4 regions of the Streptomyces kanasensis genome follow, and region 3 is predicted to be linked to each of the others. Evidence: riboswitches for the same ligand, from Rfam matches in the RefSeq annotation. Region 3 holds a riboswitch; each other region holds the start of a gene.
What was found. A riboswitch is a leader RNA that binds a small molecule or an ion and turns the genes downstream of it on or off. The one in region 3 is predicted to bind cyclic di-AMP.
Positions count from the first base shown of each region.

Region 1: it holds a riboswitch for cyclic di-AMP, as region 3 does, so the genes downstream of both, ACF053_RS16145 (transglycosylase family protein) here and ACF053_RS11630 (M23 family metallopeptidase) in region 3, are expected to answer to the same signal.
Region 2: it holds a riboswitch for cyclic di-AMP, as region 3 does, so the genes downstream of both, ACF053_RS22695 (transglycosylase SLT domain-containing protein) here and ACF053_RS11630 (M23 family metallopeptidase) in region 3, are expected to answer to the same signal.
Region 4: it holds a riboswitch for cyclic di-AMP, as region 3 does, so the genes downstream of both, ACF053_RS21400 (M23 family metallopeptidase) here and ACF053_RS11630 (M23 family metallopeptidase) in region 3, are expected to answer to the same signal.

Region 1 is NZ_JBIBSF010000005.1:485,883-489,234, reverse strand. Features, by position in the region: gene eno (phosphopyruvate hydratase) at 1-622, opposite strand, end outside; gene ACF053_RS16145 (transglycosylase family protein) at 934-1,611, opposite strand; cyclic di-AMP (ydaO/yuaA leader) riboswitch at 1,616-1,789, opposite strand; gene ACF053_RS16140 (transglycosylase family protein) at 2,050-3,105, opposite strand; gene ACF053_RS16135 (cytochrome P450 family protein) at 3,219-3,352, opposite strand, start outside.
Region 2 is NZ_JBIBSF010000009.1:214,666-218,017, reverse strand. Features, by position in the region: gene ACF053_RS22700 (vanadium-dependent haloperoxidase) at 1-737, opposite strand, end outside; cyclic di-AMP (ydaO/yuaA leader) riboswitch at 1,178-1,333, shown strand; gene ACF053_RS22695 (transglycosylase SLT domain-containing protein) at 1,339-2,100, shown strand; gene ACF053_RS22690 (hypothetical protein) at 2,084-2,542, opposite strand; partial or broken gene ACF053_RS22685 (Gfo/Idh/MocA family protein) at 2,680-3,352, opposite strand, start outside.
Region 3 is NZ_JBIBSF010000003.1:612,933-616,284, reverse strand. Features, by position in the region: gene ACF053_RS11635 (PrsW family intramembrane metalloprotease) at 1-416, shown strand, start outside; gene ACF053_RS11630 (M23 family metallopeptidase) at 836-1,945, opposite strand; cyclic di-AMP (ydaO/yuaA leader) riboswitch at 1,957-2,093, opposite strand; gene ACF053_RS11625 (PP2C family protein-serine/threonine phosphatase) at 2,329-3,352, opposite strand, start outside.
Region 4 is NZ_JBIBSF010000008.1:316,428-319,779, reverse strand. Features, by position in the region: gene ACF053_RS21405 (M16 family metallopeptidase) at 1-922, shown strand, start outside; cyclic di-AMP (ydaO/yuaA leader) riboswitch at 1,181-1,344, shown strand; gene ACF053_RS21400 (M23 family metallopeptidase) at 1,358-2,161, shown strand; gene ACF053_RS21395 (GntR family transcriptional regulator) at 2,418-3,095, shown strand.

The DNA.
Region 1 (3,352 bases), on a different contig from region 3:
AGCCGCCCTCGTCGCCGAGGCCGGTGGACAGGCCCTTCTCCTTCAGCACCTTCTTGAGGGTGTGGTAGACCTCGGTGCCCCAGCGCAGGGCCTCGGAGAAGGACTCCGCGCCGATCGGCGCGATCATGAACTCCTGGATGTCCACGTTGGAGTCGGCGTGCGAGCCGCCGTTCAGGATGTTCATCATCGGCACCGGCAGCAGGTGCGCGTTCGGGCCGCCCAGGTAGCGGAAGAGCGGGAGGTCGGAGGCCTCGGAGGCGGCGTGCGCCACGGCGAGGGAGACGCCGAGGATGGCGTTGGCGCCGAGGGAGGACTTGTCCGGGGTGGCGTCCAGGTCGAACATCGCCTGGTCGATGAGGCGCTGCTCGGTGGCGTCGTAGCCGACGAGCTCCGGTCCGATCTGCTCGATGACGGCGAGCACCGCCTTCTCGACACCCTTGCCGAGGTAGCGGTCCTTGTCACCGTCGCGGAGCTCGAGGGCCTCGAACGCACCGGTGGAGGCACCGGAGGGGACGGCAGCACGGCCGGTGCTGCCGTCGTCGAGGCCGACCTCGACCTCGACCGTGGGGTTGCCTCGGGAGTCCAGGATTTCCCGGGCTACGACGACGTCGATGGACGGCACGAGCATCTCCTTCTGGGATGTGACGCGTGGAGTGCAGGGGCTTCACCCTTGCGGCAAGAGCCTAACCGGCTCCGGGGCCGGTGCCCGCGACCGCCCGCCTCCTGGGACGAAAAAGGGCACAACCACCCATGAGTCGGGACGAACTGACAGCGTCCCTACTGATGAGTAATCACGCTGAGCGGGTCGACACTCATCCGTCCTGGCCCGGTTCGCCCCGTTTCGTACGGGAGTCGTGACGACGGAGGGCCCCGGTCCGACCCACCCCCGGGTGGAGGGCGCGTCGGGCCGGGGCCGGTCGCCGCGGGAGGGGGTCAGCTCAGGTGGAGCTGCTGGCCCGGGTAGATCAGGTCGGCGTCGGAGACGATGTCCCGGTTCAGGTCGAACAGCTTCTTCCAGCCGCCCGTGACCTTCTCGGCCGTGGCGATGGAGCCGAGCGTGTCGCCGGCCTTGACGCGGTACTCGCCGTCGCCCTTCTCGACCTTCGCACCGGTCGGGGTGGTGACGGTGCCGGAGGACTTCGGGGCGGCCTTGGGCGTCGCGGCCTTCGGCGCGGTGCGCTGCTCGCTGCGCGTGGTGGGCTCCTCGGCGGTGCGCTCGGCGGCGGCGCCGTCGTACGCGGCACCGGACAGGCCGACGCCGCAGCTCGGCCACGCGCCCTTGCCCTGGCCGGCGAGGACCTTCTCGGCCACGGCTATCTGCTGCGACTTGGAGGCCTTGTCGGCGGTCTGGGCGTACGCGGTGCCGCCGTAGGCCGCCCAGGTGGAGGCGGAGAACTGCAGGCCGCCGTAGTAGCCGTTGCCGGTGTTGATCGACCAGTCGCCGCCGGACTCGCACTGCGCGACGCGGTCCCACTCGGCGGCGGTGGCGGCGTTCGCGGTCGTGGCGCCGAGCAGCGGGGCGGCGACGGCGGCACCCGTGATGCCGGCGAAGGCGGCGAAACGGACGGCCTTGGACGGGCGGCGGTGCTTGCGCTTGCCGGAAGAAAGCATGGTTGTGTCTCCTCACCGACGCCTACGAGGTGAGCTGTCGGGTTCGGGCCTGGTGAGTGCCCGGCCGTGCGCTGGGTGGCGCACGGCTTCACCCCTAGCCGGTCCCGGCCGTCCTCGGACGGCCCGGCCCCGGCGCTTACCTTGGGTCCCCCGCTCCTGCCCACGGCGCTGGAAGCGTCGACTGTTCCCGTCGCCGGCGGCAGGATTCGGCGTTACCGGTCGGACGGGGCCCGCGGTGGCGAGCTGGTCTCGACGGTAATCACAGACCGCCCCGAAGTTCAAAGGGGGACATCCGGGTCAATCTGCCCCTACTTGCCTGTCCCTTACGGGTGTTTGCGCAGGTAGGGGCCGAAACGGACGGACCGGGCGGCGGCGACGCACCAGTTGGGGTGAAGAGACTCTTGTCTCACTTCCGAGAAACGGACATTCAGCCCGTAACTACCCCTCGGACGGGGCGAGATCGAGGCTCTGGCCAGGGACGATGAGGTCCGGGTCGGTGCCGACGGCCTCGCGGTTGGCGTCGTAGAGGGCCGTCCAGCCGCCGGGCACCTCGTGCGCGTCCGCGATGGCCCAGAGGTTGTCGCCGGGCCGGACCGTGTACGTGCCGTCGGCCGCGAGACCGTCGGCGGTACGTGCCGTGGCGTCACCCCGCGAGGTGGGCGTACCCGTTCCGCGCCCTTCGACCGCGGCGCCGGCGTCGACGGAGCCGTCACCGGGGACCGGGGCCGTCGGACCGGCCGCGCCCTCCTCCTTGGCCGGCTCGCCGCGGTGCTTGCCGGTGCCGGACGCGGGGGTCGGGACCCCGCCGTCGACGGGGGCCTCGCCGGGGGCCGTCGGGGACGGCTCGGCGGTGGACCCGCCCGGGGCGGTCGGCGTCGCCGCCGGCGCGGTCGGCGACGCGGTGGCGCCGGAACCCGCGGGGGCGCCGGTCTCACCGGAGCCGGTCTCACCCGAGCCGGGCGCGCCGGAGCCGGTGGCGGCCTCGGTGCCGGTCGCGGGCCGGTCCGCCGTGGAGGGCGTGCCGGCGTCGGGGGCGGGCTCGGCGGACGCCTCGGGCTCCTCGGCGCTCGCCGACGGGGCGGGCGAGGTGCCGGGGTCGGTCTCCGTGGTGGAGCCGCCGCCGACGGTCAGGCCGGCGATGGGGGCACAGGTCTGCCAGGCGGCGGCGCCCTGCGCGGCGAAGACCTTCTCCGCGACGGCGATCTGCTGGGCGCGGCTGGCGAGGTCGGCGCGGGGCGCGTAGGCCGTGCCGCCGTACGCCTGCCAGGTCTCCTGGGAGAACTGGAGGCCGCCGTAGTAGCCGTTGCCGAGGTCGGCGCTCCACATGCCGCCGGTCTCGCACTCGGCGACCCGGTTCCAGGTCTCGGCGTCGGCCGCGGACGCGGTGCCCGCGCCGAGCAACGGCAGGGCGATCGCGGATCCGGTCACCCCCGCGGCGACGACGAGGGCGGGGGCCTGACGGGGTCGACGGTGTCGTCCGTTCCCGGAGCGCATGCGTTCAACCTTTCGCGTGACTGCTGAGGTGACGGTGAACGTAGCGGCATTCGAACGCCAGTCACAAGTCGATGCAGGGGAGATTACGCGAAGATCACAGTCATGACGGAGTGTCAGCTTGCTTCGGGGGTGAACTCCACCGGCAGCGTGCGCAGTCCCCGCATGATGAGTCCGCCGCGCCAGCGCAACTCCTCCGGGGGGACGGCGAGGCGCAGGTCGGGCAGGCGCGTCAGCAGCGTGGCGAGCG
Region 2 (3,352 bases), on a different contig from region 3:
GAGGTCTGCGCCGGGGTGCGCCGTGAACCGGTCTTGGAGCCGAAGGTCTTCACCTCCTCGAGCTCGGCGGCGTAGCGGGCGGAGGTCAGCGCGGGAGGCGGTCCCGGGCGGAACTGCTCGGGCCGGTCCATGAGCAGCGGGCGGAGCCGGCCCAGCCACGCGCTGGCGAAGGGCTCGTGCGCGGGCGGGGTGGGGCGCCAGACGCCGGTGCCGGGCGCGTGCGGGAAGTCGACCTTGGTGCCGAAGCCGTCACCGGCGCGAAGGTCGATGACGTGCCGGGCGGCCCGGTGGCCGAAGGCCACCCCCGCGTCCTCCGCGGGCCCGTCGGGCACCTTCGCCAGGGAGGCGGTGTGGGCCTTCGCCAGCTTGCCCGCCGCCTGGGGGAAGGCGTGACGCAGGATGTCGTGGGCGGCGGTCGCCGCCGCGGCGACGGCCGAAGCGGGGCGGGGTGCCCGCTCCCGCCACCGGTAGGGCTCGTAGCGCCCCTCGACGCCGACGACCGCGTTGTAGACGGCGACCGAGACGAGGGCGTGCCAGAGCACCTCCTCGGACGCGCTCCCCTTCTGGTCGACGGTCTCCGCGGTGGTGCGCGCCCAGTCGACGACGACGGAGCGGGCCGATCCGGGCGCGGCGGCGCGGGTGGATTCCGGCACCGCCGCGGAGGGAGTGGTCGTGGCCGCCAGCGTGGTGAGGCCCAGAAGCACCGCCGAGGTCGCCCACACCCGACGGTGAGCCATGAGAAATGCCGTCTTTTGCACTATCCATCCCTTTGTTGGCCGTTTCCGATCGATTTAACCCTGAATGCTCGTCGAGGTGACGCAACCGCTCGGCGCGTCCCCGGACCCGTCCGGGCGGCGCGCTCACCCGAACGGCTCCGACGCGCGGTCATGTCCGGTTCGTCGCCGTCAGTGGCCCTTGGGGTGTTTTGGGGTTGTGAGTGGTAATTGGCCACCGTAGAGGGCGCATTGCGTCGCCCGGTCGCGGCCGGCGCGTCCCGTGACGTCGGTCACGCGGGGAACCGCCCGTCATTCCCGGACGGCCTGTGGTGTCAAGGAATTCACGCGGAATGGTCTTGGGAATTGATCACCTGTGGGAATTCCGGGCCTTGTTCCCGTCGACCGCCGTCGTCTACGGTCACCGCATTCCGGAGGGAACGCCGAATCCTGCCGCCTTCCGGACTCCGCACCCACTCACGCACGGCAGGAGCGGGGGAACCAGGTAAGTCGCCGGTCCGGTTCCCGGAGCGGCTCGGGGTGGAGTGGTGGCCGCGGCCACCGCCGGACATCTCCCGTCCGAACCCGACAGCTCACCTCGCAGGCGCCGGAGAGGAACGCCCCCATGCCCGCACAGGGTAAGCACCGCCGTCCCAGGAACAACCGCCTCGCCCGTACCCTCGCCGTCGCGAGCACCGGTGGAGCCGCTCTCGCCCTGCCCCTGGTCGGCGCCACGACCGCTTCGGCGGCGCCCGCCACGACGCAGCTGGCCGCCCCGGCGCAGGTCACGGCCGCGCCGACCGCCGCCGTGACCGCCGCCAAGCCCACGACGTACTCCGTGGCCGCGGGCGACACCCTCTTCCGCATCGCCGCCGACCACGCGGTCACCGGCGGGTGGAAGAAGCTGTTCCAGGACAACCGTCCGGTCATCGGTGACGACCCGTCACACATCCGGCCCGGCATGAAGCTCACGCTCGGCGCGAAGGCCGCCGAGCGCCCCGCGCCGGCCCGCGCCGACCGCTCCCAGGCCCGCCCGGCCGTGGCCCCCGTGCAGGCGAAGACGTACACCGACGACCTCGACGGCTGGATCAGGGAATCCCTGGACGTCCTGGCGCGGCACGGAATTCCCGGCACTTACGAGGGAATTCACCGGAACATCATGCGTGAATCCTCGGGAAATCCGCTCGCGATCAACAACTGGGACTCCAACGCGGCCGCCGGAACGCCTTCCAAGGGCCTCCTCCAGGTCATCGACCCGACCTTCACCGCGTACCACGTGCCCGGCACGCCGCTGGACCCGTACCACCCGGTCGCCAACATCACCGCCGCGTGCAACTACGCGGCCGACCGGTACGGCTCCATCGACAACGTCAACGGGCCGTACTGACCGTCCCTCCGGGGCAGGTCCCCGAGCCCTGCCCCGGATCCGGCGGCGCGGTGAGGCCGGAAGCGTCCGCGGACCAGCCCCCGCCGTCCTGGTTGCCGCAGTCGTTCACCGGCCGGTGCTCCGGCCGCTGCACGACGTTGCCCACGCCGAACAGGAGACCGCCCGCGCCCGGGGCGTCCGCACCCGTGCCGTCCGGGCCGGGGAGACCCGTACCCGGGAGGTCCGTACCGGGGACGTCCGTACCGGGGAGGTTCGTACCGGGGAGGTTCGTACCGAGAACCTCCGTACCGCGGGGGCCCGGGTGGGCGCTGATCGTGCCGCGCCCGCCCGTGCCGCGGCCGTCCGCGTCGGTGACGGCCGCGACGGCGGCCGTGGCGGCACCCGCGGTCACCGCGAGCGCGCACGCCAGGGCCGGCGCGGCGAGCAGGATGCGTCCAGGCATGGGGACCCCCTTCGAGGAGACGGTGTCCCGGCCACTGTGCGCGCCACCGCCCCGGCCGCACGCCCATTGCTCCGTCCGGCGGCGCGGTGCCCGCCCCGGCAGCCGCGCCGGCGGGAGCGCACCGGCGCCGCTGCCCGTCAGGCGTAGAGGGCCGGGCGTTCGGCGAGCGCCACCTCCACGCGTCCCCCGCCGGCCTGCGCGCGCACCCCCGCCTCGCACACGGCCGCCGCCGCGTACCCCCGTCCCAGCAGCTCGGCCCGGTGACCTCACCGCGCCGCGTGGCGTCCACCCAGGCCCGCACCTGGCGGTCGTACGCGTCCTCGAACCGCTCCTCGAACCCCGCCGCGACCCGGCCGCCCCAGCGGCCCGCCGTGGTGAGGAGCATGCCGTGCGCGTCGCCGATCCGCGCCGTGCCGCTCTCGCACACCGCCTCGGCCTGCACCTGGTAGCCGAAGCGGCAGTTGAGGTAGACCTCCACGTCGGCCAGGGCGCCGCCGTCCGTCTCGAGCACCACGAACTGCGGGTCGGCGAGCCCCTCCGGGGCGTTGCCCGACGCCCTCGGGCGCAGCACCGTGACCGCCGCGACCTCCTGACCCAGCAGCCAGCGGGTCACGTCCACCTCGTGCACCACCGAGTCCTCGACGAGCATCGCGTCGGTGAACCCGGGCGGCGAGGCGGCGTTGCGGTGCCGGTGGTGCAACATCAGCGGACGTCCCAGCCCGCCCTCGTCCAGCAGGGCCTTCAGCCCGAGGTACTCCGCGTCGTACCGCCGCATGAAGCCCACCTGGACCAGCCGCCGCCCGAGCCGCT
Region 3 (3,352 bases):
TGCTGACGTGGCTCGCGGTCTGGACCCGCCAGCGGGAGCTGCGGACCATAGCCGCCGAACTGCCGGCGTACGCGGCGGCCGGCTGGCTCACCGCGGACGAGCCGCTCGCGCTGTCCTCGATGCGGGCGCGGTCCCTCGCGCGGGACTACGCGGCACGCGCGTTCGGCCCGGCGGCGGCCCGGTCGGTGGGCGAGTACGAGGCGTTCGCGACGACGCTGGCGTTCCTGCGCCACCGGGCGCGGCGGGGCGCGGCGGACCGGGACTTCACCGCGCGGGAGCAGGAGCTGCTGCACCACATGTGGCAGCGGAAGGCGACGGCCGGCCCGGCGCTGACGTTCGCGGCCCGCGCGACCGGCCGCGTGTGGACGCCGCCGCCGCACCGCGACTACGCGGGGTACAACCCGTACCGGTACTGAGCACGGGCGGGGCGAGCCGCCCGGACGGGGTCGGGCCCGGACGGCCTGGCATGACGGGGCCGAGCCCGGCGGGGCCTGGCGTGACGGGGCCGGGCCGGACGGGGCGGGGCGAGCCGGACGGACGGGCTCGGGCCCGGACGGGCCGGCGTGACGGGGCCGGGCCGGGACGGACGGGCGGGGAGGACCGGCAGCCCTGGCGTCGGGGGGTGTGCCGCCAAGGCTGCCGGGATCGATGGACCGCCGGAGGACGTCAGGCGGGCGGTGCGCACGCCGTACCGCCGTACCGTCGGTCGGTACGCCGCGTCGGCCCGCCCGTACCGCCGTACCGTCGGTCGGTACGCCGCGTCGGCCCGCCCGTACCGCCGTGCCGTCGGGCGGGACGCCGCATCCGGCGGGCCGCCGCGTCGGCGGGGACGGGGTCAGACGGTGAGGCCCTTGCCGCGGAGCCAGGCCAGCGGGTCGATGCCGCCGCCGGAGGGCGTGTGGACCTCCAGGTGCAGGTGCGGCCCGGTGACGTTGCCCGTGGCACCGACGCGGCCGATGGTCTCGCCGGTGCCGACGCTCTGCCCGGCGCTGACGGTCATCGAGGAGAGGTGGCAGTACCAGACCTCCGTGCCGTCCGCGAGCTCCAGGACGACCCGGTAGCCGTACGCGCCGGACCAGCCTGCCGACTTCACGGTGCCGCTGTGGACGGCGTTGGCCGGGGTGCCCGTGGGGGCGGCGAGGTCGAGGCCCGTGTGGTAGCCGGAGGACCACATGGAGCCGGCCTGGCCGTACGTGGAGGTGATCGTGTACGAGGAGGTCGGCAGGGCGTAGCTCGCGGCGAGCTTGGCCAGGCGCTCGGCCTCCGCCTTGGCGGCGGCCGCGGCCTCGGCGCGCTCGCGCTTCTCCTGCTCGGCCTTCGCCTCTGCCTGGGCGGTGGCCTGCTGGGCGGTGGCCTCGGCGGCGGCCTTCTCGGCCGCCGCCTTCTCCGCGGCGGCCCGGGATTCGGCGTCGGCGGCCGCCTGCTGCTGCTCGGCCTGCTGGAGGATCCGGGCGCGCAGGGCCTCGCCCGCGTCGGAAGCGCCCTGCGCCTCCTGGCCACCGGGCGCGGCCGACGACAGCGTGGCGAGCGGCGCGAGGTCGGCGGCGGCGACGTCCTGCGTGTCGGCGGCGGCCTCGGCGGTGGCGCCGGCGTCCGTGGTGTCGTCGGCGATCAGGGCGCCGACGCCGGGCAGCGAGGAGGCGTCCGGAAGGTCGACGTCCGGGAGGGATATGGCGACCCGGGGCTTGTCCTGAGCGGTGGCCATGCCGCCCGCGCCGACGGCGGCGATGACGCCGACGCCGAGAACGGTGGAGCTGCGGGCGAGGCCGCCGCGCTGCTTGACGACGCGGTGGCGGCCGCGGACCGGGCGGACGGAGTCCTCGGTGGGGTTCCACGCGACGTCGGCCGCGGGGGCGGCGGTGCCGGCGAAGCCCTGGCCGACCGGCTGGCCGGTGGTGTCGTACGCGCCGAAGGGGGCTTCGGGGGCAGGCCTGTTGGACGCCACGGGGGCGCTCTCCTTTCCTTCCTTCTCGCCTACCGGGTTAGCTGACGGGTTCGGAGCAGGAAGGTCTCCTACGGGCCGGAATGCAGCCCGATTCACCCCAGGTGTGGTGGGTCCCCGGTTCCCTCGCGGGATTCGGCGCATGCGCACGGTGCCGCCTCTGCGACGGCTGGTACGACCGCGCTGCGTTATCGAACGTTAATAGACGCACGGGTCGTATTCCAAGCTGTTGCCGGGTATTCGTGAAGGCCGGCGACATGGACCAAGTCCCCTATAAACAGACATTCCCCGGCGAATTGACGCCGCGTCACGGGGTCAGAGGGCCGCCGACCGACCACAATTTTCTGACGGTGTGTCACATGCTATTGCCGAGAGCTTTCCCGTCCTCACGGAGCGTGCCCGCCGGGGCGGGTGACCGCGAGCAGCGCCATGTCGTCGTCCGCCCCGCCGCCCGTGTACCGCCGCACGTCGTCGACCAGCCCGTCCAGCAGCTCCCCCGGCACCTGGCAGGTCCGCCCCGCCAGCCACGCGGCCGGGTCGTAGAAGACGCCCGCCGCGTCCCGTGCCTCGGTGAGGCCGTCCGTGTAGAGGAGCAGCGTCGCCCCCGGCGGGAAGGGCGCCGTGTACGCCCGGTCCGGCCAGGCGCCCAGCTCCCCCATGCCCAGCGGCAGCGCCGGCTCCGGCGGCTCCAGTACGGCCACCCGGCCGTCCGCCCCCAGCAGCAGCGGTTCGGGGTGGCCCCGGTTCACCACCCGTACCGTCCCGTCGCCGCGCGGGACCTCGGCGAGCACCGCCGTCGTGAACCCCTCCACCGCGTCCAGGCCGTCCCGCCGGGTCCCCTCCCGGGCGAGCGCCCGCTCCAGCCGCTGCGCCACCGCCTCCAGCGAGCTCTCCTGCTCGGCGGCCTCACGGAACGCCCCGATGACGATCGCCACGGCCTCCACCGCGCCCAGGCCCTTGCCCCGCACGTCCCCCACGACGAGCCGGACCCCGTACGGGGTGTCCTGCACGGCGAACAGGTCCCCGCCGATGGACGCGTCGGCCTGCGCGGCCTCGTAGCGCGCGGCCACCCGCAGCCCGCCGATGCGTTCGGCGGGCACCGGCAGCACCGCCCGCTGCGCCGTCTCCGCGATCACCCGCGCCGAGGCGAGCCGCTCGCCGCTGCGCCGGACGAGCCGGTTGATGAGCAGGGCGAGCCCGCCGACGGTGACCACGGTCAGCAGCTCGGTCAGCGTGGGGACCCGGGCGAGGGGCTTCTCGACCACATGCGGCGCGATCACCGCCAGGACGGCGCACAGCGCGACGACGAGGGTTGCGCGCCGAGTGTAGAGGGGCGCGGCGATGAGCGGCGCGGCGACGAAGAAGGGGACGCCCGTGAAGGGCGGCGGGGTCGCGATGTCGTACGCCACA
Region 4 (3,352 bases), on a different contig from region 3:
GGCCAACCCGGCGCGCCGCGCCGCCAAGCAGCTCTCCGCCGAGCTGTTCCCGGCCACCTCGCGGATGTCCCGTCCCCGCCAGGGCTCCGAGGACACCGTCGCCCGGATCGACGCCGCGGCCGTGCGCGCCTTCTACGAGGCCCATGTCCGTCCCGCGTCGGCGACGGCGGTCGTCGTCGGCGACCTGACCGGGATCGACCTGGACGCCGTCCTCGGCGACACGCTCGGCGCGTGGACGGGCGACGCGCCCCGGGAGCGCGCCGCGTCGGCCGTCACCGCCGACGACACCGGTCGCGTCGTCATCGTGGACCGGCCGGGAGCCGTGCAGACGCAGCTGCTCATCGGCCGCGTCGGCCCCGACCGGCACGACAGCGTGTGGCCGGCCCAGATCGTCGGCACGTACTGCCTGGGCGGCACCCTCACCTCGCGCCTGGACCGCGTCCTGCGCGAGGAGAAGGGCTACACCTACGGCGTGCGGGCCTTCGGTCAGGTCCTGCGGTCGCTGCCGGACGGTTCGGGCGCGGCGATGCTCGCCATCAGCGGCTCGGTGGACACCCCCAACACCGGCCCCGCCCTGGAGGACCTGTGGAAGGTGCTGCGGACCCTCGCGGCCGAGGGGCTGACCGACGCGGAGCGTGACGCCGCCGTGCACAACCTGGTGGGCGTGGCGCCGCTCAAGTACGAGACGGCGGCGTCCGTCGCGGCCACGCTCGCCGACCAGGTCGAGCAGCACCTGCCGGACGACTTCCAGGCCCGGCTGTACCAGCGCCTGGACGCGACGGGCACGGTGGAGGCCACGGCCGCGGTCGTGAGCGCCTTCCCGCAGGACCGCCTCGTCACCGTCCTCGTGGGTGACGCCGCGCAGATCAAGGCGCCGGTGGAGGCGCTCGGCATCGGTGAAGTCACCGTCGTGGCGGGCTGATTGACACCGGGTCCGGAGCCGCGCGCGGAACCTCGTGTTCCCGTCGTCCCGGCACCGGGAGGGGCACACGGAGCCCCGGCGTCCCGAGGGACGCCGGGGCTCTCCCCTTGCCGGCCGGGTGTCCGTTTTGTGGGCAAGGCGGGGTGTCTGCACTGTGGCGTGCGCTACAAAAAACCGCGTCCGTTTGGTTATTGAAAGATCAGCCGCTTAGCGTCTTAGTCGCTGTCCGCCCGCATGATCCGCCGCACCCGCGGCATCGGGCAGCGATCGCCGAATCCCCGTCAGGCGCGAGCCTGGGGAGCCGGGGACCCACCGTCCCCTGGGGTGAATCGGACGCCTTCGCCACCGTGCGGAGGGGCCCGTAGGAGACCTTCCTGCTCCGAACCCGTCAGCTAACCCGGTAGGCGAGAGGGAAGGAAAGGACACGTCCACTTCATGGCGTTCACCCGTGCCACCGGGAAGCACCGCGCCCCCAGCCGTCTGAGCCGCAAGAGCGCCCACGCCGCCGGCGTCGCCGCACTCGCCACCTCCGGCGTCATCGGAACCCTCGCGTCCCCGGCCTTCGCCGCCGAGGCCGACCGGACCGCGGCCCCGGAGGACACCGGGCTCACCACCGCCATCGCCGACTACGAACTGGCCGACGAGGTCGCGGACCAGGCGTCGGCGCAGGAGCTGGCCGCCGAGGTCGCCGAGCGCCAGGCGGAGGCCGAGATGGCCGCCAAGCGCAACGCCGAGGCCCGCGCCGAGGCGGCCCGCAAGGCCGAGGCCCGCGCCGAGGCCGCCCGCGAGGCGCAGGAGCGCGCCGACCGCGAGGCGGAGCGCAAGCGTCTGAACAGCTTCACGCTGCCCGTCGCCGGCTCGTACGTCTCCACCGCCTACCAGTCGGCCGGCGCGATGTGGTCCTCCGGCAGCCACTCCGGTGTCGACTTCCACGCCCCCTACGGCTCCACCGTGGTCTCCGTGGGGCTCGGCACCGTCGTCGAGGCCGGCTGGGGCGGCGCCTACGGCAACAACGTCGTCATCCGCATGAACGACGGCACCTACACCCAGTACGGCCACCTCGCCTCGGTCGGCGTCTCCGTCGGCCAGAGCGTCGCGCCGGGCCAGCAGATCGGCGTCTCCGGCTCCACCGGCAACTCCTCGGGCCCGCACCTCCACTTCGAGGCCCGCACGAGCGCCGAGTACGGCTCCGACATCGACCCGGTGTCCTACCTCCGGGCCCGCGGCGTCAACGTCTGACCCGCCACCCGCTCACGGAGGCCCCCGCTCGCCGACGAGCCGGGGCCTCCGCGCCGTTCCGGCCCCCAGGGGGTGTCCCGCCGATCAGGTCGGCGGGACACCCCCTCCCGCGCGCCCGCGCACGTCCAAAAAAGCACCACGAATTCAGGCCCGGCATCGGAAAATCGGTGTGGTTGCCATAGAGTCACCGCAACAGCGTCGAACTCCTGGGTGTCGCGCGGATTAAACGGTGGGCGGAGCGGTTCGGAGGTTCGGTATGCGCATTCCCGCGCATTCGGTGTGCACGGCGATCCGGGCGGACATCGTCTCCGGGGCGCTGCCGCGCGGCAGCCGTCTGACGGAGGAGCAGCTCGCCCGTCGCTACGGCGTCTCCCGCGTACCGGTCCGCGAGGCGTTGCGCACCCTGGAGTCCGAGGGCTTCGTCACCTCCCGCCGCCACGTCGGCGCCTGCGTCGCCGAGCCCTCCGAGCAGGAGGCCGCCGACCTCCTGGAGATGCGCGCGCTGCTGGAGCCGCTCGGCGCCGCCCGCGCCGCCCAGCGGCGCACCGACGCCCACCTGAAGGTGCTGCGCGGCCTCGTCCGGCTCGGCCAGGAGGGGGCCCGCCGCGGCCCAGGTGAGGACCTGCGCGCGCTCGGGGGCTGGTTCCACGAGACGCTCGCCCAGGCGTCGGCGAGCCCCGGCCTCTCCTCGTTGCTCACCCAGCTGCGCCACAAGATCGCCTGGATGTACGTGGTCGACGAGCCCGCCCACCCGACGGACGCCTGGGCCGAGCACGGCGCCATCGTCGACGCCGTCGCCCGCGGCGACGCGGAGCGCGCCCGGGCGCTCACCGCGCAGCACGCCGAACGCTGGCGCGGCTCCCACCGGCTGCGCCGCGCGAACGGTGTGAGGGGTTCGCAACCTCCCGTAAACACCGCCGGCGCACGGCATTAACAGCGGCCTCGTATACAAAAAGGCGGGCGCGCCCCGAGTCCTTTCCGCCCGAGGCGGGCGCCCGGAAAAGGGGGCGGCGTGGAACGCGGTGCGGGAAATGGTGGCGGGGACGCGCGGCGACGAGGCGACACCGGCATGTCGTAATGCGCCGACGGTCGGGAATTCGTCCGGGGAAAGCGCCCGTCCCCCCGGTAATCCCTCGCGCCCGGAATTCCCCGCCCGCGCGCCCACTCCGGCAACGACAAGAGCCGCACCCC